DNA from 3 places in the Mesorhizobium sp. M0862 genome. Region 1 is predicted to be linked to each of the others. Evidence: predicted binding sites of a transcription regulator. Region 1 holds the regulator's gene; each other region holds the start of a gene.
The links. Region 1 encodes LexA, which represses DNA repair genes until DNA is damaged. Its sites were predicted from a motif close to TGTTCNNNNTGTGTTCNG; they were not measured.

Region 1 (6,712 bases):
GAGCTACGATTTCTCCTTCGACAGCTATTTCACCGGTATCGGCGGCAGCGGCTTCTTTCTCGGCAATCCGAAAACCATTGCTACGCAGGGACCGCCGCCGCTGACCGCACGGCTCTCCTCGGCAATCGAGAACGCGCGCGAAAACATTGCCGACCATATCAGGGGCAAGATCGGTGGCGCCGAAGGCGAGATTGCCGCGGCGTTGATTGTCGGGGTGCGCGCCGGCATCCCGGACGAGGTCAACGAAGCGATGCGGCGCACCGGCATCTACCACATCATCTCCATCTCCGGCCTGCACATGGCGCTGGTTGCCGGCACCATCATGGCGTTGCTGCGTGGCGCCTTTGCGCTGTTTCCCGATTTCTCTTCGCGCCGGCCGGTGAAGAAATATGCGGCCGCGGCAGCGCTTGTCTCGATCGCCGCCTATCTCGTTATTTCAGGCGTCGTGGTTGCCGCCGAGCGCAGCTTCATCATGCTGGCGGTCATGCTTGTCGCCGTGCTGTTTGATCGCGCCGCACTCACCATGCGCAATCTGGCGATCTCCGCCATTGCCGTCATCCTGGTGTCGCCGCACGAGGTGGTCGGTCCCAGCTTCCAGATGTCGTTTGCCGCCACTGCCGCCCTTGTCGGCGCCTATGCCGGCTGGGCCGATTACCGCGCCGACAAGGTGAGAACGCCGCCGGCAAAGCGCTCCTTCGTCGGCTTCCTGTCGCGAAAATTCGCGCTGGCCATGGGCGGCCTCGCAATGACCTCGATCATCGCCGGCAGTGCAACCTTGCTGTTCGCCATCTGGCATTTTCAGCGTGTGTCGCCGCTCAGCCTGATCGCCAATCTGGCCGTGATGCCGATTGTTTCGTTGATCGTCATGCCCTTTGCCGTGCTCAGCGCACTGGCGATGCCGTTCGGCGCCGACGGGCCGTTCCTCTATGTGATGGGCAAAGGTCTGATGGCGATGATCGCTATATCGGCCTGGATTTCCGAGCGCTCGCCGGTCGACGCCGTCGGGCTGATCTCCATCCGCTCGGTGCTGTTAGTGGCGGTCGCCCTCGTCATCGCCACCATGGCCACCACCTGGCTCAGGTTGGCGGCCGTGCCTTTCGCGCTGGCCGGCCTGTTGACGGTGCCGCAGGTGCTTACGCCAGACGTGCTCATATCCGAGGATGCGCATCTGGTGGCCATGCCGATCGGTGGCGGCGAACTCGCCCTCAACCGCGAACGCTCCAACGAATTCACCACGGACAATTGGAAACGGGCGCTGCGGGCCGAAACCATTATCCCACCTGAGATTTTCGAGGCAACAGATACGCGGTTCGATCTCGATCCGCTCGATCTGCCGCCCGGCTCGCCCTTCTATTGCACCGGCGATCTCTGTATCGCCCGGCACCCTTCCGGAGCCATTGTAGCGCTTGCGAAAGACCGCAAGACGGCGCGGCCGGCCTGTGCCTTCGCGAGCCTGATCGTCATCGATGACGCCACCGCTTACAATCCGTGCCGCGACCCGCTGGTGCTGGTCGTGACGAAGAAACAGCTGGCCCGCGACGGCAGCGCCGCCGTCTTCTTCGATCCGCAATCGGCAGCTGCAGCGCCAACCATCCGCTTCGCCGTCGACAAGCCGTATCGCCCCTGGCACGAGCAACGCCGCTTCTCCCGCGAAGCGCGCGGCCTGCCGCCTTACAACCAGCGTGAAAAGTACAAACCCAAGCCGGCTCAGTAGCGCCGGATCAATCCGACAAGCTTGCCCTGCACCTTCACCCTGTCCGGTCCAAAAATGCGGGTCTCGTAGGCCGGGTTGGCGGCTTCCAGGGCGATCGAGGCGCCCTTGCGGCGGAAGCGTTTCAGGGTCGCTTCCTCATCGTCGACCAACGCCACCACGATCTCGCCGGGGCTGGCTGTGTCGGCATTGCGGATGATGACCGTGTCGCCATCGAAAATGCCGGCCTCGATCATCGAATCGCCCTTGACCTCGAGCGCGTAGTGTTCGCCGCCCATGATCATATCGGGCGGCACCGAGATCGAATGGGTCTGATGCTGGATGGCGTCGATCGGCACGCCGGCGGCGATGCGTCCCATAACCGGGATTGAAATCGCGGAAACGGCATCGTCATTGCCGGCCGACATCGAACGCGACGGCGAGCCCGGCTTGATCTGGCGGCCGAGACCGCCTTGGCCCAACGCGCCTTGTCCTTGGCCGCCTTGCCCTTGGCCGGTTTGACCAAGACTGCCCTGAATGACGCTCGGCGAAAACTTCCTCGCCGCATTGAGGCCTGGTGCGATCGAGTCGGGCAGCCGCAGCACTTCCAGCGCGCGCGCCCGGTTCGGCAGCCGGCGAATGAAACCGCGCTCCTCAAGCGCCGTGATCAGGCGGTGGATGCCGGACTTGGAGGCGAGGTCGAGCGCTTCCTTCATCTCGTCGAAGGACGGCGGGATTCCGCTCTCCTTCAGGCGTTCATGGATGAACATCAGAAGCTCATGTTGTTTGCGCGTCAGCATCGCGGCCCCCAAGGGTTCTGAAACCAGAATCAGAAAAAACAAACCCAGAACAAACACTATCTGTTCCAGTTGTGTTCCGCAACCTTTTAAAGTTTAATGAATGTGTTGACGTTTTGTTCAGCGTAACGTTCGGCGCTGCGAGCGCCGCCTGCGCCCAGTTGCCAGCAACGGGGTGAAACGAAGACAAAGTGCCCTGCGTCGTCGGCTACGATCGCCGCTTCCTTTTCGGACGGGGCTGCGCAGCATCCGCGCGGGGTTCTCTCTGGGCATAGACCCGCAGCGTGTAGCCGATGTGAGCGGTCATCAGAGTTTTCGCACGTTCGACGTCGCGATCGAGGGCCGCTTCCATCAGGGCGGTATGGTGTTCGATCGCCACGGCGTCGCGCAGGGCCGCCACGGCCTTCCGGTGTCCGTCCGTGCGGCCGGCGGCGGCGCGCAGCGTCGGGGCCAGACCCAGAAAGCGGTGATGGCGATGCAATTGGTCGGAAATCGTTGCATTGAAGCGCAGCAGCCAGCTGGATGTCGCGGCACTGAGCAGCGCCGCATGGAAGGCATCGTGTTTTTCGTACCACGCGTCGACCGCATCATCCGATGGATCGTCGAGAACAGACCCGCACCGTGAGAGACGATAGTGGGCGGCAACGACCGCGTCTTCCCACTCACGGTCGCCCTTCTCGATCGATTCCACCAGCAGGGGCAGTTCGACCACCAGCCGCGCACGTGCCAAATCCTCGAGCTCCGCCCGAGAGACGGGAGCGACCGCAAACCCGCGGTTGCTGATGGCGGTCACAAGCCGTTCCGCCTCCAGCCGCGACAGCGCCTCGCGCAACGGCGTCCAGCCGATGCCGTAGGTGTTGCGCAGCGTGCTCAGCTTCAACGGCGCGGCAGGCGCCAGCCGGGTCGCAAGAATATCGCGCCTGAGCAGGCGATAGGCCACTTCCGTCTTCGAGGTCTGCTCGTCATCCAGCATCGTGATCCATCAGACATAAACGCTCGGGCGGATCATTATATATCAAAGCCTTTCAATGGGTGAATTATATATAATGTTTGACAGTTCAAGGGCGACCACTCAAGATCGCCGGCATGTTTGGGCGGCAGGCTCCGCCGCGCGCGTTTGTCCATGGAGGGGCGCCGGATCATGAGCACGACACCCGATCTCGCTACAATCGAAGCAATGGATGCCGCCGATCCGCTGCGCTCCATGCGTGAACGCTTTGTCTTGCCGCAAGGCGTGATTTATCTCGACGGCAATTCCCTGGGCGCCGCGTCAGCGGTCGTCTTCAGCGAACTGCAGCAGGCCGCCACGCAGGAATGGGCGCACGACCTCATTCGCGCCTGGAACACCGCCGGCTGGTTCAACATGCCGGTGGAACTCGGAGATCAGCTCGGGCGACTGATCGGCGCGGCTGATGGGCAGACGGTGGTCTGCGACACAACCTCGATCAACATCTACAAGCTGCTGCACGCAGCGCTCGGCATGCGGCCGGATCGGTCGGTCATCGTTGCCGAGGGCGACAGTTTCCCGACCGACCTCTACATGGCCGAAGGCGTCGCCTCGACCCGGCCGGGAACGCGGCTGCGGCTGGAGGGCGTCGACGCGGCCGCAATCGAGGAGCTGATCGACGACAGCGTTGCCGTCATCCTGGTCAACCACGTCAACTACAAATCCGGCCAGTTGCGCGACATGGCGGCGCTGACGCGCAAGGCACATGACGCCGGCGCGCTGATCATCTGGGATCTCTGCCACACGGCCGGCGCCTTGCCGGTCGAACTTGACCGTGCCAATGCCGATTTCGCCGTCGGCTGCACCTACAAATACCTCAATGGCGGCCCGGGCTCGCCAGCCTTCATCTACGCGGCCGAGCGCCACCATGACGATGCCCACCAGCCGCTCAGCGGCTGGTGGGGCCATGCGCGGCCCTTTGCCTTCGAGCAGGGCTTTGCCGTCGGCAGCGGCATTCGCCGCTTCCTGTGCGGAACGCAGCCGGTGCTGTCGATGCGGGCGCTCAAGGGCGCGCTCGATATCTGGAACGACGTCGATATGGCGGCGGTGCGCAGAAAAAGCATCGCGCTGACCGACCTGTTTATCCAGCTCGTCGAAGCCAGATGCGGCGCCTACCGGCTTGAACTGGAAAGTCCTCGCGACGGCAGCCAGCGCGGCAGCCAGGTGTCGTTCCTCCATCCGCATGGCTATCAGGTGATGCGCGCGCTGATCGAGCGCGGCGTGATCGGCGATTTCCGGGCGCCGTCGACCATCCGTTTCGGCTTCACGCCGCTCTATGTCGGATATGGCGATGTCTGGCAGGCGGTCGAAGTCCTGGAGGATATTCTGCGCACCGGCGCCTGGCAGGACGCCCGCTTCGCGGTGAAGACCGCGGTTACGTGAGAAACCAGAGCAATTTCAGGAAAAGTGTGAAGCGGTTTTCCGTCCGAAATTGCGTCAATCAAAGAGCTAGAGCATTTCGCCGTTTCCGTTAAACGGTGAAATGCTCTAGAGCCGGGTGCGGACCGTCCAGAGCTCCGGAAACAGCACGACCTCCAGCATCTTCTTCAGATAGGAGGCGCCTGAGGTGCCGCCGGTGCCGCGCTTCAAGCCGATGATGCGCTCGACCGTTGTGACGTGGTTGAAGCGCCAGCGGCGGAAGTAATCCTCGAAGTCGACCAGCTTCTCGGCCAGTTCGTAGAGCATCCAGTAGCGCTGCGGGTCGCGGTAGACGGTTTGCCAGGCAGCCAGCACGTCTTCGTTCTCACCGCGCGTCTCGCGCCAGTCCGTGCGCCCGGCATCGGCGCCGATGTCGAAGCCATTGCGCGCCAAAAGCAGAAGCGCCTCGTCGTAGAGCGACGGCGTGGCCAGGATCGCTTCCAGCCTGTCCGTAAGGTCGCGCCGGTGCTTGTGCGGCCCGAGCATGGCTAGGTTGCGGTTGCCGGCCATGAACTCGATGGCGCGGTACTGCCAGGACTGGAAGCCCGAGGATTGGCCGAGCGCGTCGCGAAACTCGGTGTATTCGCTGGGCGTCATCGTGCGCAGCACGTCCCAGGCATTGTTGAGCTGCTCGAAGATGCGCGCGACACGCGACAGCATCTTGAAGCTCGGTTCGAGGCGGTCGGCGCGGATCGAGAGGATCGCGGCGCCGATCTCGTGGAGGGCCAGTTTCATCCACAATTCGGATGTCTGATGCTGGATGATGAACAGCATCTCGTCATGGGCAGAAGACAGCGGCGCCTGCGTATCGAGCACCTTGTCCAGCTGCAGATAGTCGCTGTAGGACATCCGCTCCTTGAACGACATCTGCGCGCCATCGGACGCCGGATCGTGCGGCTTAATCAATTGATCTTCTCCGCGCGCAACCGGAAGCGCTGGATCTTGCCGGTCTGGGTTTTGGGCAAGGCGTCGATGAACTTCACCGAACGCGGATATTTGTAGGGCGCGATCGTTGCCTTGACGTGGTTCTGCAGGCGTTTGACGGTCAATGCGTCCGGCGAAACACCTTGCACAAGCACGATATGCGCCTCGACGATCTGGCCGCGTTCACCGTCCTCGGCGCCGGTCACCGCGCATTCGGCGACGTCGGGATGCGAGAGCAGCGCCGCTTCGACCTCGGGGCCGGCGATGTTGTAGCCGGCGCTGACGATCATGTCGTCGGAACGCGCGGCGAAGTGGAAGAAGCCATCCTCGTCCTGCGTGAACGTATCGCCGGTGAGATTCCAGCCGTCGCGGACATAGTCCTTTTGCCTGGCATCGGCCATGTAGCGGCAGCCGGTCGGGCCGCGCACCGCCAGCCGGCCAGTAGAGCCGCGCGGCAACTCCCGCATCTCGTCATCGACGATGCGTGCCTGATAGCCGCCGACGGGTTTGCCGGTGGAGGCCGGCTTCATGTCGTCGAAGCGGTTGGAGATGAAGATATGCAGCATCTCGGTGGCGCCGATCCCATCGAGGATCGGCTTGCCGGTCTTCTCAGTCCATTCCTCGAAGACAGGCGCCGGCAGCGTCTCGCCCGCCGAAACCGCGACGCGCAGCGAGGACAAGTCAGCGCCTTGATCCATGGCCTTGAGCATGGCCCGATAGGCGGTTGGAGCGGTGAAGGAAATGGTCGCTTTGTAGGTCTCGATGATGTGGATCATGTTGGGTGGCGTCGCCTGTTCCAGCAGCGTCGCCGCGGCGCCGAAGCGCAGCGGGAAGATGGCGAGCCCGCCAAGACCGAAGGTAAAGGCAAGGGGCGGG
Region 2 (6,712 bases), on a different contig from region 1:
AGAAGGTGTGGGATGGCCCAATCGAAGGGCTGGTCGTCACCCGCTACGGCTATGGCGCCAGATGCGAGCGCATCGAAATCATCGAGGCGGCACATCCGGTACCGGACGCTGCCGGTCTTAAGGCGTCGCGGCGCCTGCTCGAAAAGGTGCAAGGGCTGACTGCGGACGACCTGGTAGTGGCGCTGATATCGGGCGGAGGATCGGCGCTGCTGCCGTCGCCTGCCGCCGGCCTGACGCTCGCCGACGAAATCGCCGTCAACGAGGCGCTGCTTGCCTCCGGCGCGCCGATCGCGGCGATGAACACAATCCGCAAGCATCTCTCGACCATCAAGGGCGGCCGGCTGGCAGCTGCCGCCTGGCCGGCCAAACTGGTATCACTGGTTGTCTCTGACATTCCCGGCGACAACCCGGCCCTGGTGGCCTCCGGCCCGACCGTGCCCGACTCCGGCAACCGCGCCGATGCGCTGGCCTCGATAGCGGCCTACGGCATGAAACTGCCCGACGCCGTCATGGCGCACATCAACTCGCCAGAGGCCGATGCGCCAGATCCGGATGACCAGCGCTTTTCACGCAATGAAGTGCACCTGATCGCCTCGGCTGGCGTGTCGCTGGAAGCGGCAGCCGCTGAGGCAAAACGGCAGGGCATCGAAGCCGTCATCCTCTCCGATTCCATCGAGGGCGAGGCGCGCGAGGTCGGTGGCGTGCATGCAGCCATTGCGCGCGAAGTGGCGACGCGCAACCGGCCGTTCAAAAAGCCGGTGCTGATCCTGTCCGGCGGCGAGACGACCGTGACCTTGTGGGCCCCTGTTGACGGAAAAAGGGGCAAGGGCGGCCGCAACTCCGAATTCCTGCTCGCCTTTGCCATCGGTATCAGCGGCGCGGAAGGTATTCATGCATTGGCCGCCGATACCGACGGCATCGATGGCTCTGAAGACAATGCCGGCGCCTTTGCCGATGGCTCAACTGTCTCGCGCATGCGTGCCGCCGGCATCGACGCCAAGGCGATGCTGGCCGGCAACAATGCCTGGACGGCGTTCAACGCGATCGGCGATCTGTTCGTGCCGGGGCCGACGGGTACGAATGTGAATGATCTGAGGGCAATCCTAATCAGTTAATTCGGCCGTGGCGGCCGAAGTTTCCAACGTTGGATTCACGACCGTAGGTGATTGGCTGAAGCCACTCAGCTTCGTCATCCCTGGGCGAAGCAGGAGCGAAGCTCCGTCGCGAAGCCCCGGGTCCATTCCGTGATGTTAGCCGTCGAGCGCAGCGGAGCAGAATTCTGCACCGTAGCAGCGTCCAAACGTCGCGGCATGAATCCTCGGGTCTGCGCTGCGTCGCTTCACTCCTTGCTCCGCCCGCGGATGACGATGTCGCTGAGGCTTTCGCTCATCTCACGACCCCATCAGCCGCTTCACCTCTCTCATATCCCTGAGAAACCGCTCGCGCTCTGCCTCCTTGTCCGCGGGCTCATGAATACGCAGAATAAAGGAGGGGTGGATGGTGATGAACACGCGCAAGCCATCATCGCGTTCGATCAACTGGCCGCGCATTTTCGTCACGGCAATGGCCTTGCCCAGCAGCGACAACGCCGCCGTTGCCCCAAGCGCCACGGCGAGGTCCGGCTTGATCAGCTCAAGCTCCCGGCCGATCCACCAGCGGCAGGCCTGGACTTCGCCGGTATTTGGCTTCGAGTGGATGCGGCGCTTGCCGCGCGGCTCGAACTTGAAGTGCTTGACGGCGTTGGTGACGTAGACTTTTTGCCGGTCGACGCCTGCGTCATCGAGAATCGCATCGAACACTTTGCCCGCTGGCCCGACAAAAGGTTTGCCGGCGAGATCTTCCTGATCGCCAGGTTGTTCGCCGACGAAGACCACTTTGGCGTCATCCGGCCCCTCGCCGAACACGGTCTGTGTCGCGTCGCGCCAGAGCGGGCAGCGACGACAACCCTTTGCAGCCTCGCGCAAATCGGAAATCGTCTTGGCATCGTCTTCATCCGGCGCCTCGGCCGGCTCGGGCTTCGGCCAATGTCTTGCCTGCAGCTTGGCGTGGTGCGGCGCCGGCGTTGTCGGCAGTCTGGCAATCATATCCCTGGCGGCCTCGTCCGCTCCTGCGATCATATCTGGAATGAGCGAGGCCTCGGGAAGGTTCCGCCAATATTTCTTCGGCATCTCCTTCTGCATCGCCTTCACCTTGAGCCGCGCCGGGTTGAAGATGTTTTCGAAATAGGTCAGCCACAACGCCTCGGTGTCGTCCTGATCAGGTGCATCGCCCTTGGCCGCACCCGGCCCGATCGCCAGCCTTTCGCCGTTCCAGTCGGCGGAGGCATAGGGCGTCAGGATGGTCCAGCGCATGCCGGTGAACCGCCGGACGAAGAAATCCGCGTTGCGCTCGACAATGAAATGCTCCGGCTCGAACCAGGCGACGTAGCGCTCGTTCTCGCCGTCGCCGATCTTCCGGAAGCGTACGAAGGCATGCATCTTATGGCCGTCGCGCCGCACCGCCTTTTCCATGGCTTCGAGCCGCCTGGTGTCGGGATCGGATGCGATCGCCAGCAGTTTCGGCTCGGTGCGCAGGCGCCAAAGCATCCAGTAGAGAAAGGCAAACCGGCCGGGGTCGGAGTGGCAGAAGGCGGTTTCGGCATGGGCGATGAACTCGCGCGGGACGGTAAGCTGCGCGCCCTCTGGCACCGCCGGCAAGGCATCTTGAGGATCATTGGCGTCGGACCCGACACCCCAACTAATATCCTCAGGTCGGACCTCATTCAGCGCCAGACGCCGTGCCGCATCGCGCCAACCGGCGAAATCGGTCTGGCTCGCTAGCCGGACAGTGTATCGGGCAAGGTCGAGCTGAGCCGGCTGCATGGTCAAAACAGCGACAGTTGTTCGCAGGACTTTACGATCGTGTCGCGCAGGCCTGTCTTGTCGGTGAGTCCGCCCGGCGACCAGCCTTCGGCGATGATGAAGGGCCTCAGCTTGGCGATCGAATGGCAGATCCGTCCGACATCTTCCAGCCGCATGCGTCGGTGGCGGCGGGTTTCAAGGATCTTCGCCACCACCTTGGTGCCCAGACCCGGAACCCGCAGCAGCGCTTCGCGGTCGGCGCGGTTGATGTCGACGGGAAACCTCGCCCGATTGCGCAAAGCCCAGGCGAGCTTGGGGTCAATGGCGAGATCGAGCATGCCGTCGCTGCTGCCGGCGAGGATTTCCGGCTGCGAAAAGCCGTAGAAGCGCATCAGCCAGTCGGCCTGATAGAGCCGGTGCTCGCGCATCAGCGGCGGTTTTTGCAGCGGCAGCGACGATGACGAATCCGGGATTGGGCTGAAGGCGGAATAATAGACGCGCCGCAGGTGATAGCTGCCATAGAGCCGCGCGCTGGTGTGCAAAATGCCGTCGTCGGATGTTTTGTCGGCGCCGACAATAATTTGCGTCGACTGACCTCCGGGCGCAAAGCGTTCGCGCTTCTTGGTCCTCAGCGTCGGCTCGGCCTTTTCCTCCATCTTCCGGCGCAGGTTCGCCATGGAAAGCCGGATCGTTTCCGGCTTCTTCTCCGGCGCCAGTTTCTTGACGCCCTCATCGGTCGGCAGTTCGACGTTGATAGACAGCCGATCGGCGTAGAGCCCGGCCTGCTCGACCAGTTCGGCCGAGCTTTCCGGAATGGTCTTCAGATGAATATAGCCGGAGAATTTTTCGTCCAGCCGCAGCCGCCGCGCCACCTCCACCATCTCGGCCATGGTCTCGTCGGGCGAACGGATGACGCCGGAGGACAGGAACAGGCCTTCGATGTAGTTGCGCCGATAAAAGTCCATGGTCAGCTTCACCACCTCGTCGATGCTAAAGCGGGCGCGGCGCACATTCGATGACGAGCGGTTGATGCAGTAGCTGCAATCGTAAATGCAGAAATTGGTGAGCAGGATTTTCAGGAGCGAAATGCAGCGGCCATCCGGCGCGTAGGAATGGCAGATGCCCATGCCTTCTGTGGAGCCGATACCGCCGGATTGGAGCGAATCCTTCTTCGCCGAGCCGGACGAGGCGCAAGAAGCATCGTATTTGGCGGCGTCAGACAGGATTGCCAGCTTTTCACGGACGGTGGGTGCGCTCATCCGTTCATGATATGTTCTTGAAGGCTGCAGCGCCACCTCATTTGATGCAGGCGGCGAAAAAGTAATCGCCGCCTGATCGTCGGGCTAGCAGGACGACTGCCCGAGTTCCAGGCGGTCTCTCAGACCTCATGGAGGTAGAGGTGGTAATCCAGCTCGCTGACGGTGCGGGCGACGCGCAGATACTCCGACTGCTTGATCGCCACGAAGGTGCGATGCAGATCCTCGCCAAGCGCCTCTTTCAGGAAGCTCGAGGCCCGCGCCGCCTCGATCGCGGCGCGCCAGTCGACCGGCATGGTCGTGCGCGTGACGGCGGCTTCATAGCCATTCCCAGTGGTTTCGGGGCCGGGGTCGAGGCCTTCGTCCAGACCCTTGATGATGCCGGCCAGCACCGTTGCCGCGATCAGGTAGGGATTGGCGTCGACACCCGACGGCCGGTGCTCGATGCGCCGGTTTTTGGCGTCGCCCGCCGGGATGCGCAGCGCCACCGAACGGTTGTTGACGCCCCAGGTCGGCGCCACCGGCGCATAGGACTGCGAGACGAAGCGCCGCCAGGAATTGGCGTGCGGCGCAAACACCAGCATCGATTCGGCCATGGTCTGGATCAGCCCGCCGAGCCCCTGCAGCAGCGGCAGCGACCAGCTTTCGCCGCCTGCTTCGGCAAAAACGTTGCGGCCGTTCTTGTCCTGCAGCGAAACATGGAAATGCATGCCGGAGCCGGCATATTTTTCGATCGGCTTGGCCATGAAGCAGGCGGTAACACCATGGCGGCGCGCCTGCGCCCGCACCAGCCGCTTCAACATGACGAGGTCGTCGGCCGCCCGCATGACATCCTTGCGGTAATTCAGCGTCAGCTCGTACTGGCCGGGCGCGTATTCGGAAATCACCGTTTCGGCCGGAATGCCTTGCGCCTTAGCCGCGGCATAGATGTCGGAAAACAGCGGCTCCATGCCGTGCAGATGGTCGACGGAATAGACTTCCGTCTTGGCCGAGCGGCGGCCGTCGAGCACCGCGTCCGCCGGCTTCACCTTGCCGTCGGCATCGCGCTCATTGGCGAGCAGGAAAAATTCGAGCTCGAAGGCGCCGGCGGGATAGAGGCCCTTGGCGGCCAATATGTCGACCTGCCTGGCCAGCGCCAGCCGTGGGTCCGACGACATTGGCTGTCCCTCGAGATGGTACATCGCCATCAGCAACTGGCCGCGCGGCGGGTTGGTACCGTAAAGCGGCACCAGCGTGCCGGGGATCGGCCAGGCCCTGAGGTCGCCATCGCCTGTCGTCCAGATCAGCCCGGTTTCGTGCACATCCTCGCCGGTGATGTCGAGGCCGAGGATCGAGATCGGCATGTGGCGGCCGCCCTCGAAGATGCTTTTCAGCTCATGCCGGCGCACGATCTTGCCGCGGCCGACGCCGTTGGCGTCGGTCAAGACGATATCGAAGGCTTCGATTTCCGGATGAGCAGCGAGAAAGGCTTGCGCCTCGGCGGGCGTCGAGCCCGAAGGTGAAGTCATGATTACTGTACTCAAGGTTTGCTTTGGCGCCTGTTTGTTGATCGCCTGCTTGTTGGCTGCTTGTCTCATGCCGTCAGCCTTGCCGCAACCGTGGCGAAGGCGGTGATCAGCCGGTTGACCTGGGTGGCGGTGGTAGCTGGCGAGATCAGCATCATGTTGTGGAAAGGCGCGATCAGCACGCCTTGGTTGACCAGCGCGACATGGATAGCCGCCTCAAGCTCCGGCGCATGCGCAGTCTCGGCTTCGGCGCCGTTCCTGAGCGGGCCGGGGGCGCAGATGAACTCGACGCGGGCGCCGACACGGGCGACATGCCATGGCAGATTGTAGCGGTCGATGACGCCGGTCAGCCCTGCATCGAGCCGCAGGGCCAGGCGATCCGCCCGGGCATAATTCTCCTGCGTCATCACCTCTTCGAGCGTTGCGCGCATGGCTGCGAACTGCAGCGGGTTCGCCGACAGCGTCGTGCCCATGCCGGAATAGCCCGGCTCCTTGGTTCGATTGTAGTCGGCATAGCGCGAGGCGACCTCGTCGCTCATGCCCCACACGCTTGCCGGCACGCCACCGGCGATCGGCTTGCCCAGCACGAAAAGGTCGGGCTGGAGCCCGAATTTTCTGGTGTAGCCCCCTGGGCCGGTCGAGATGGTGTGGGTCTCGTCGATCAGCAGCAGCGTTCCGGCCGCGCGCGTCAGTTTGCGCAACGCGTCGTGAAAACCCGGATCGGGCAGCACCATGCAGGAATTTGTCAGCACCGGCTCGGCGATGACGCAGGCGACATCGCGGTCGGCGAGCGCCGCTTCCAGTGCAGCAACATCGTTGAATTCGATGACCTTCGCCGTCCTGGTCAGGTCGCGGAATTCGCCCGCCAGGCCGGGCCGGTTGACAGCTTTGCCGTCGACCATCCGGACCATCGTCTCGTCGACCGAGCCGTGATAGCAGCCGTTGAAGACCAGTATCTTTTCGCGGCCGGTGACGGCGCGGGCGACGCGCAGCGAGAAGCGGTTGGCGTCGGTGGCGGTGGTGGCGATCTGCCAGAACGGCAGACCGAAACGCTGTGTGAGCAGCGGCCCGATGGCAAGCGCATCTTCCGAAGGCAGCATATAGGTCAGGC
Region 3 (6,712 bases), on a different contig from region 1:
GGCATGGGCGTCGCTCTGTGCGTGGAAGCGCTGTGAACAAGAAGTGAGTAGTGAATAGGGAGTAGTGAATAGGGAAGAAGGAGCAGCGCGGCGGGATATCGATCCCTACTCGCTATTCCCTACTCCCTATTCCCTTCTTCCGACCAAAGGGAGGAAGAACTTTCAATGACCAAAGTAGCGCTCGTCACCGGTGGATCGCGCGGCATCGGCGCCGCCATATCGATCGGCCTGAAGAATGCCGGTTACACCGTTGCCGCCAACTATGCCGGCAATGACGAGGCAGCGGGGAAGTTCAGCGCACAAACCGGCATCAAGGCCTACAAATGGTCGGTCGCCGACTACGACGCCTGTGCCGCCGGAATCAAACAGGTCGAGGCCGATCTCGGCCCGGTCTCGGTGCTGGTCAACAATGCCGGCATTACCCGCGACGCCATGTTCCACAAGCTGACGCGCGAGCAGTGGAAGGAAGTCATCGACACCAATCTGTCTGGGGTCTTCAACATGACGCATCCGCTGTGGGGCGGCATGCGCGACCGCAAATTCGGCCGCGTCATCACCATTTCCTCCATCAACGGCCAGAAAGGCCAGGCCGGCCAGGTCAACTATTCCGCCGCAAAGGCCGGCGACATCGGCTTCTCGAAGGCGCTGGCGCAGGAGGGCGCCCGCGCGGGCATCACAGTCAATGTCATCTGCCCCGGCTACATCGCCACCGAGATGGTCAAGGCGATCGACCAGAAGGTGCTGAATGAACGCATCATCCCGCAGATTCCGGTCGGCCGCCTCGGCGAACCGGAAGAGATCGCGCGTTGCGTCGTCTTCCTCGCTTCCGAAGACGCCGGCTTCATCACCGGTTCGACCATCACAGCCAATGGCGGCCAGTATTTCGCCTGAACGACAGCATTTCGCCCGGTAGGACGGGCCGGCTTATGGCCCGTTCTTTCATCGCCGGCCGGCGATGTTCCCGGGCTGCGCGCTAGACATTGACCCGTTCCGGCACGCAAAGATTAACGATTTCCAGGCGCCCTGTGCAAAACCCGGTTCGCAAGCTGTGAATTCTCGGTGGACAAGCTGTGGATAACACAACATGTTGGGGTGAACAAACCAGGAAAATCCCGCCATCGCTGATTCATCGCCGATTCGTTCCGGCTTTTAGCGCAACGTTAGCGACCAAGGCCGAAAATCACCGGCAAATGGTTAAGGCCGATTAAGAAAATTCAACAATTTCATAATCTTGGCCGAGGCGTATCGGATCACGACGATGCCCCGCCGGCAAAGGTTAACGCCAATGGTCGCCTTGCAGGAATCGGGCCAGTTTCCGCGATTCAGCATATGGTGAGACTCAGGCTCGCAAAATCCACATGTAGCCGTGAACAAAAGCTGAATCTGCCGGAGTCACTGATTCGTCGCCGATTCGTTCCAGACTCGTTCCAACTGTTAATTGAGACCTCAAAGACGACCGTGGGATTGCCGGCCGGAACATTCCGCTTTCGCTTCGCGCCTGAAATCCCTATGTGTCGCCTGTCATACGCGCCACGCGAGGCGCGCTCCCGACAACACGATGCAGAAAGCCTCATCTCCAGGCCGATGAACATCCAGCCGAAACACACCGAGCCGCTGATCCTGTCGGGCCGCGACGTGACTGCCGTGCTGGGTCCGACCAACACCGGCAAGACCCATCTCGCCATCGAGCGCATGGTGGCGCATGAGAGCGGCATTATCGGCCTGCCGCTCCGCCTTCTGGCGCGCGAGGTCTATGCCCGCGTCTGCGAAAAGGTCGGCGCCCACAAGGTGGCGCTCATCACCGGCGAGGAAAAAATCCAGCCGCCCGGCGCGAAATATTCGGTCTGCACCGTCGAAGCCATGCCGCGCGAGACCGACGTTGCCTTCGTCGCCATCGACGAGGTGCAGCTCGCCGGCGACCTCGAGCGCGGCCATATCTTCACCGACCGAATCCTGCACCTGCGCGGGCGCCAGGAAACGCTGCTGCTCGGCGCGGCCACCATGCATGGCATCCTGCAAAAGCTGCTGAGAGGCGTCTCGGTGGTGACGCGCCCTCGCCTGTCGCACCTGGCCTATGCCGGTTCGAAGAAATTGACCCGCCTGCCGCGGCGTACGGCGATCGTCGCTTTCTCCGCCGACGAGGTCTATGCCATCGCTGAGCTGATCCGCCGCCAGCAAGGAGGAGCGGCGGTCGTGCTAGGCGCGCTGTCGCCCCGCACCCGCAATGCCCAGGTGGCAATGTTCCAGGCAGGGGACGTCGACTATCTCGTCGCCACCGACGCCATCGGCATGGGGCTCAACCTTGATCTCGATCATGTCGCCTTCGCCCAGAACCGCAAATTCGACGGCTACCAGTACCGCAACCTGACGGCGGCCGAGCTCGGCCAGATCGCCGGCCGCGCCGGCCGGCATCTGCGCGACGGCACCTTCGGCGTCACCGGCCAGGTCGATCCGCTGGACGAGGAACTGGTCAAGCGCATCGAGGGGCACGAGTTCGATCCGGTGAAGGTGCTGCAATGGCGCACCGCGCATTTCGACTTCGCCAGCCTCGACGCGCTGAAGCGCTCGATCGAGGCCAACGCGCCGGTCGAAGGCCTGACGCGCGCGCTGCCGGCGGTCGATGCGCAGGCGCTCGAACATCTCTCCCGCGACGAGGACATCCGCGCGCTGGCTACCAATGCCAAGCGCGTCGCGCTGCTGTGGGAAGCCTGCGCGTTGCCGGACTACCGCAAGATCGCGCCGGCCCAGCACTCCGACCTGATCGCTTCTATCTACACCGACCTCGCCAAACACGGCCATGTCGACGAGAACTACATGGCCGAGCAGGTGCGCCGCGCCGATACGACCGAGGGGGACATCGACACGCTGTCGCACCGCATTGCGCAGATCCGCACCTGGACATTCGTGTCCAACCGGCCGGGCTGGCTGGCCGATCAGGCACACTGGCGGGAAAAGACGCGCGAAATCGAAGACAGATTGTCGGATGCGCTGCATGAGCGGTTGACGAAACGGTTTGTAGACCGCAGGACTTCCGTCCTCATGCGGCGCCTTAGAGAAAATACAATGCCTGAAGCCGAAATCAGTCCTACCGGAACCGTCCTTGTCGAAGGCCATCATGTCGGCGAGTTGCAAGGGTTCCGTTTCACCGCCGACCAGAGCGCCGGCGGCGAAGACGCCAAGGCCGTGCGCACGGCAGCGCAAAAAGCGCTGGCCGCCGAGTTCGAGGCACGTGCCGAACGCTTCGGCGCCTGCGCCAATGGCGACCTTGCGCTTGGCTCCGACGGCACGCTGCGCTGGATCGGCGCGCCGATCGGCACGCTGGTTGCCGGCGAGGACGCGCTGAAGCCGCGCCTGGTGCTTTTGGCCGACGAGCAGTTGACCGGTCCCGCCCGCGACAAGGTCGCCGCGCGCGCCGAGCGCTTCGTCAATTTCCAGATCGAATCCTTGCTGAAGCCGCTGGTCGACTTGAAGAATGCCGAGCAGATCGCCGGCATCGGCCGTGGCATCGCCTTCCAGCTCGTCGAGCATTTCGGCCTCATCAACCGCCGCGACATCGCCGAGGAAATGAAGTCGCTCGACCAGGAGGGTCGCGCCGCCTTGCGCCGGCTCGGTGTGCGCTTCGGCGCCTACCACGTCTTCGTGCCGGCGCTGATCAAGCCGGCGCCCGCCGGACTGATCACGCTTTTGTGGGCGCTGAAGAACGACGGCAAGGACAAGCCCGGCTTTGGCGACGTCGTGCACGCGCTGGCCTCCGGCCGCACCTCGGTGGTCATCGATCCGGCTTTCGACAAGAGCTTCTACAAGCTCGCCGGCTACCGTAATCTCGGCCGCCGCGCCGTGCGCATCGACATTCTGGAACGGCTGGCCGACCTGATCCGGCCTGCGACCAACTGGAGGCCCGGTCTGGGACAGCGCCCGGACGGCGCCTATGACGGCCAGTCCTTCATGGTGACGCCGCCGATGATGTCCATCCTCGGCGCCACCGCCGACGACATGGAAGAGATCCTGAAAGGTCTCGGCTATCGCGCCGAGCCGAAGCCGCCGGCAGAGGTCAAGGCGCGGCTGGAAGCACAGGACAACGCGGCGCGGGAAGCCGCGGCGGCAAAGCTGGCGGAAGCGGCAGCGAAGGCCGAGCAGGCCCAGACGGCGGAAGCCGCTGCAGGCGAAGCTGTCGCTGAAGCGCCGACCGACAGTTCGGAGCCGGATGCGGCTTCCGCCACTGAGGTTGCGGCTGAGGAGCCCGTTGCCGAAGTCGCATCGGAGGCTGTTGCAGACGCTCAGCCGGAAGCGCCTGCCGAGGGTTCGGACCCAGCTGCGGCCGTTGAAGCTACCGCCGAGGTCCCAGCCATCGACGAAACAACTGCAGAGCCTGCAGCGCAAGAACACGCTCCGGCCGTTGCAGAGGCTGACGACACTGTCACCGAAAGCGCCGACGCTTTTACCTCCCCCTCGATGGGGGAGGTCGCGGCGCGAAGCGACGCGGGTGGGGGTGACAGCGCTGACGAAACCGATAGTGCAGACCGCGTAGCCGATGCAGGCGCAACCGCCGACGCCGGCGCTGCCCCCACCCCGGCGCTGCGCGCCGACCCTCCCCACGAGGGGGAGGGTGGAAGCGCTGAGCCTGTCCCCGAGGCCGAAGCGCCAAAGCCCATCTTGCTGTGGCGGCAGGGTCGTTTCGAGCAGCGCCCGCGCCATCGTCAAGGCCGGGACAATCGCCCGCGTAACGGCCAGGCTGGCCGCGCCGATGCGCCGGCCGACGCTGCCGGCGGACAGCCGGCACCGGGCGAACGGCCGGCCTATCAGGGCCGGCGCGACCAGCGCGACGGTGCCGCCAAGCCACGCTTCGACCGTTCGAAGTTCAAGCCCAAGCCGCAGGCCGAGGGCGAACAGCGCCGCGACGGCAAGCCGCAAGGCGAGCGTCCGCGCGAGGGCCGGCCTGACTGGAAAGGCGGCAGGCCGGAAGGCAAAGGCGGACCGCAAGGCGCCAAGCCGGCTTTCCAAGCCAAGCCACGCGAGGAACGCCCTGCGCGCTTCGATCCGGACTCGCCCTTCGCCAAGCTCGCCGCCTTGCGCGACCAGCTGAAGAAGTAAGCTCTGAGCATGATCCCGAAAAGTGGAACCGGTTTTCGGACAAGATCATGCTCCAACAAGAAATAACTCGCTGCGATGGTTGCTGAAGGTCGTCAGCGCATCGACAAGTGGCTGTTCTTTTCGCGCGCGATAAAATCGCGCTCGCTGGCGGCCAAGCTGGTTGTCGCCGGACGCGTCCGCATCAACAGCGACAAAGCAGCGCAGGCCTCCGATCTGGTCAAGCCTGGCGACGTTTTGACCATTACGCACGAGCGCCGCATTTTCATTTGGAAGGTGCTTGGCACCGGCGTGCGGCGCGGTCCGGCCGAGGAAGCGCGCACGCTCTACGAGGACATGTCCCCGCCGCCGGCGCCGAAAGGCGAGGCTGTTGCCGATGCCATTCCGGCGCTGCGCGACGCCGGCAGCGGCCGGCCGACCAAGAAAGAGCGCAGGCAAACCGACCGGCTGTTCGGCGAAGACTGAAGCCTTGGCCGTCTGCGCCATGCCGGCGGTCTGGAATTTCATTCCGGACACGCGGGCCCCGCCTGCAATGGCTGCCCTTGCAAGCGGCAGGCAAAGGCGTTACCTCACCAAAAAAGCCGCCGCATCGGCCCGAAAATCGGAAATCGATTTTTCGGAAGGCACGATGCGCAGATTCAAAGTGTCAGAGCGTACTTTGTGCGTCCAATTGGACGCACGTCGCTCTAGCAAGAACGGGACGTCCCGGAGCCGACCAATGACCTATGTCGTGACCGACAACTGCATCAAATGCAAGTACATGGACTGCATCGAGGTCTGTCCGGTCGACTGCTTCTACGAGGGCGAGAACATGCTTGTCATACATCCCGACGAGTGCATCGACTGCGGCGTCTGCGAACCGGAATGCCCGGCCGATGCAATCAAGCCCGACACCGAGCCGGGCCTCGACAAATGGCTGCAGGTCAACACCGAATACGCCGAGAAATGGCCCAACATCACCGCCAAGAAGGAGCCTCCGGCAGATGCCAAGAGCTTCGACGGCGAAGCCGGCAAGTTCGAGAAATATTTCTCCGCCGAGCCCGGCGAAGGCGACTGAGCACATGACGCTGGAATCGGAATCGATTTCGGAAAGGATGATGCGCAAAGCAAAAAAGTGCGGCCTATTGGATCGTCATAACGCTGCGTAACGCGCATCATACATTAACTGCCTTGACAGGCGGCGATGGCGCTCGACCTTCGCGTTTGCAGCAAAACCTTGATTCTTCCGACTTTTTGTGCTACACCAGTTGAAACATGCCGGTGACACAACGTCGATTTATGGCGCAAGCGCCCCAAATCACTGAAAGGTGAAATCCCCAATCGGACCAGAGCGATCTGGGCCAGGCAGTCGCTATGTATGCGGTTTGCCGGTCCCGGCTTTTTCCGATGGGTTCATCTGTTGTGCGGCTAACGATCGGTGTCCCCGGTCGCATGCGTTCGGACCGGCAGGCCGCCGGTGCCACAACAAGGAGTTCAGGGCGTAATGGCAACGATCACCCCGCAGAAGAAGTCCACCTCGGCACGCCACGGTTTCAAGACCGGCGAGTACATCGTATATCCGGCACACGGCGTCGGCCAGATCGTCTCGATCGACGAGCAGGAAGTTGCGGGCCACAAGCTGGAA

Region 2: NKI15_RS29510 (putative DNA modification/repair radical SAM protein) is a predicted target of LexA. The motif match lies at 4,101-4,118, and genes of this name have one in related genera.
Region 3: NKI15_RS18635 (helicase-related protein) is a predicted target of LexA. The motif match lies at 1,413-1,430, and genes of this name have one in related genera.

What each region holds. Positions count from the first base shown of each region.
Region 1 is NZ_JAMYOJ010000031.1:37,194-43,905, reverse strand. It holds gene NKI15_RS29390 (ComEC/Rec2 family competence protein) at 1-1,714, shown strand, start outside; gene lexA (transcriptional repressor LexA) at 1,708-2,490, opposite strand; gene NKI15_RS29380 (GntR family transcriptional regulator) at 2,696-3,460, opposite strand; gene kynU (kynureninase) at 3,629-4,876, shown strand; gene kynA (tryptophan 2,3-dioxygenase) at 4,982-5,818, opposite strand; gene NKI15_RS29365 (AMP-binding protein) at 5,815-6,712, opposite strand, start outside.
Region 2 is NZ_JAMYOJ010000032.1:7,905-14,616, forward strand. It holds gene NKI15_RS29500 (glycerate kinase type-2 family protein) at 1-1,115, shown strand, start outside; gene NKI15_RS29505 (UdgX family uracil-DNA binding protein) at 1,392-2,861, opposite strand; gene NKI15_RS29510 (putative DNA modification/repair radical SAM protein) at 2,864-4,099, opposite strand; gene NKI15_RS29515 (glutamine synthetase family protein) at 4,219-5,604, opposite strand; gene NKI15_RS29520 (aspartate aminotransferase family protein) at 5,670-6,712, opposite strand, start outside.
Region 3 is NZ_JAMYOJ010000011.1:213,893-220,604, reverse strand. It holds gene NKI15_RS18645 (acetyl-CoA C-acetyltransferase) at 1-36, shown strand, start outside; gene phbB (acetoacetyl-CoA reductase) at 166-891, shown strand; gene NKI15_RS18635 (helicase-related protein) at 1,585-5,091, shown strand; gene NKI15_RS18630 (RNA-binding S4 domain-containing protein) at 5,167-5,553, shown strand; gene fdxA (ferredoxin FdxA) at 5,807-6,145, shown strand; gene NKI15_RS18620 (CarD family transcriptional regulator) at 6,572-6,712, shown strand, end outside.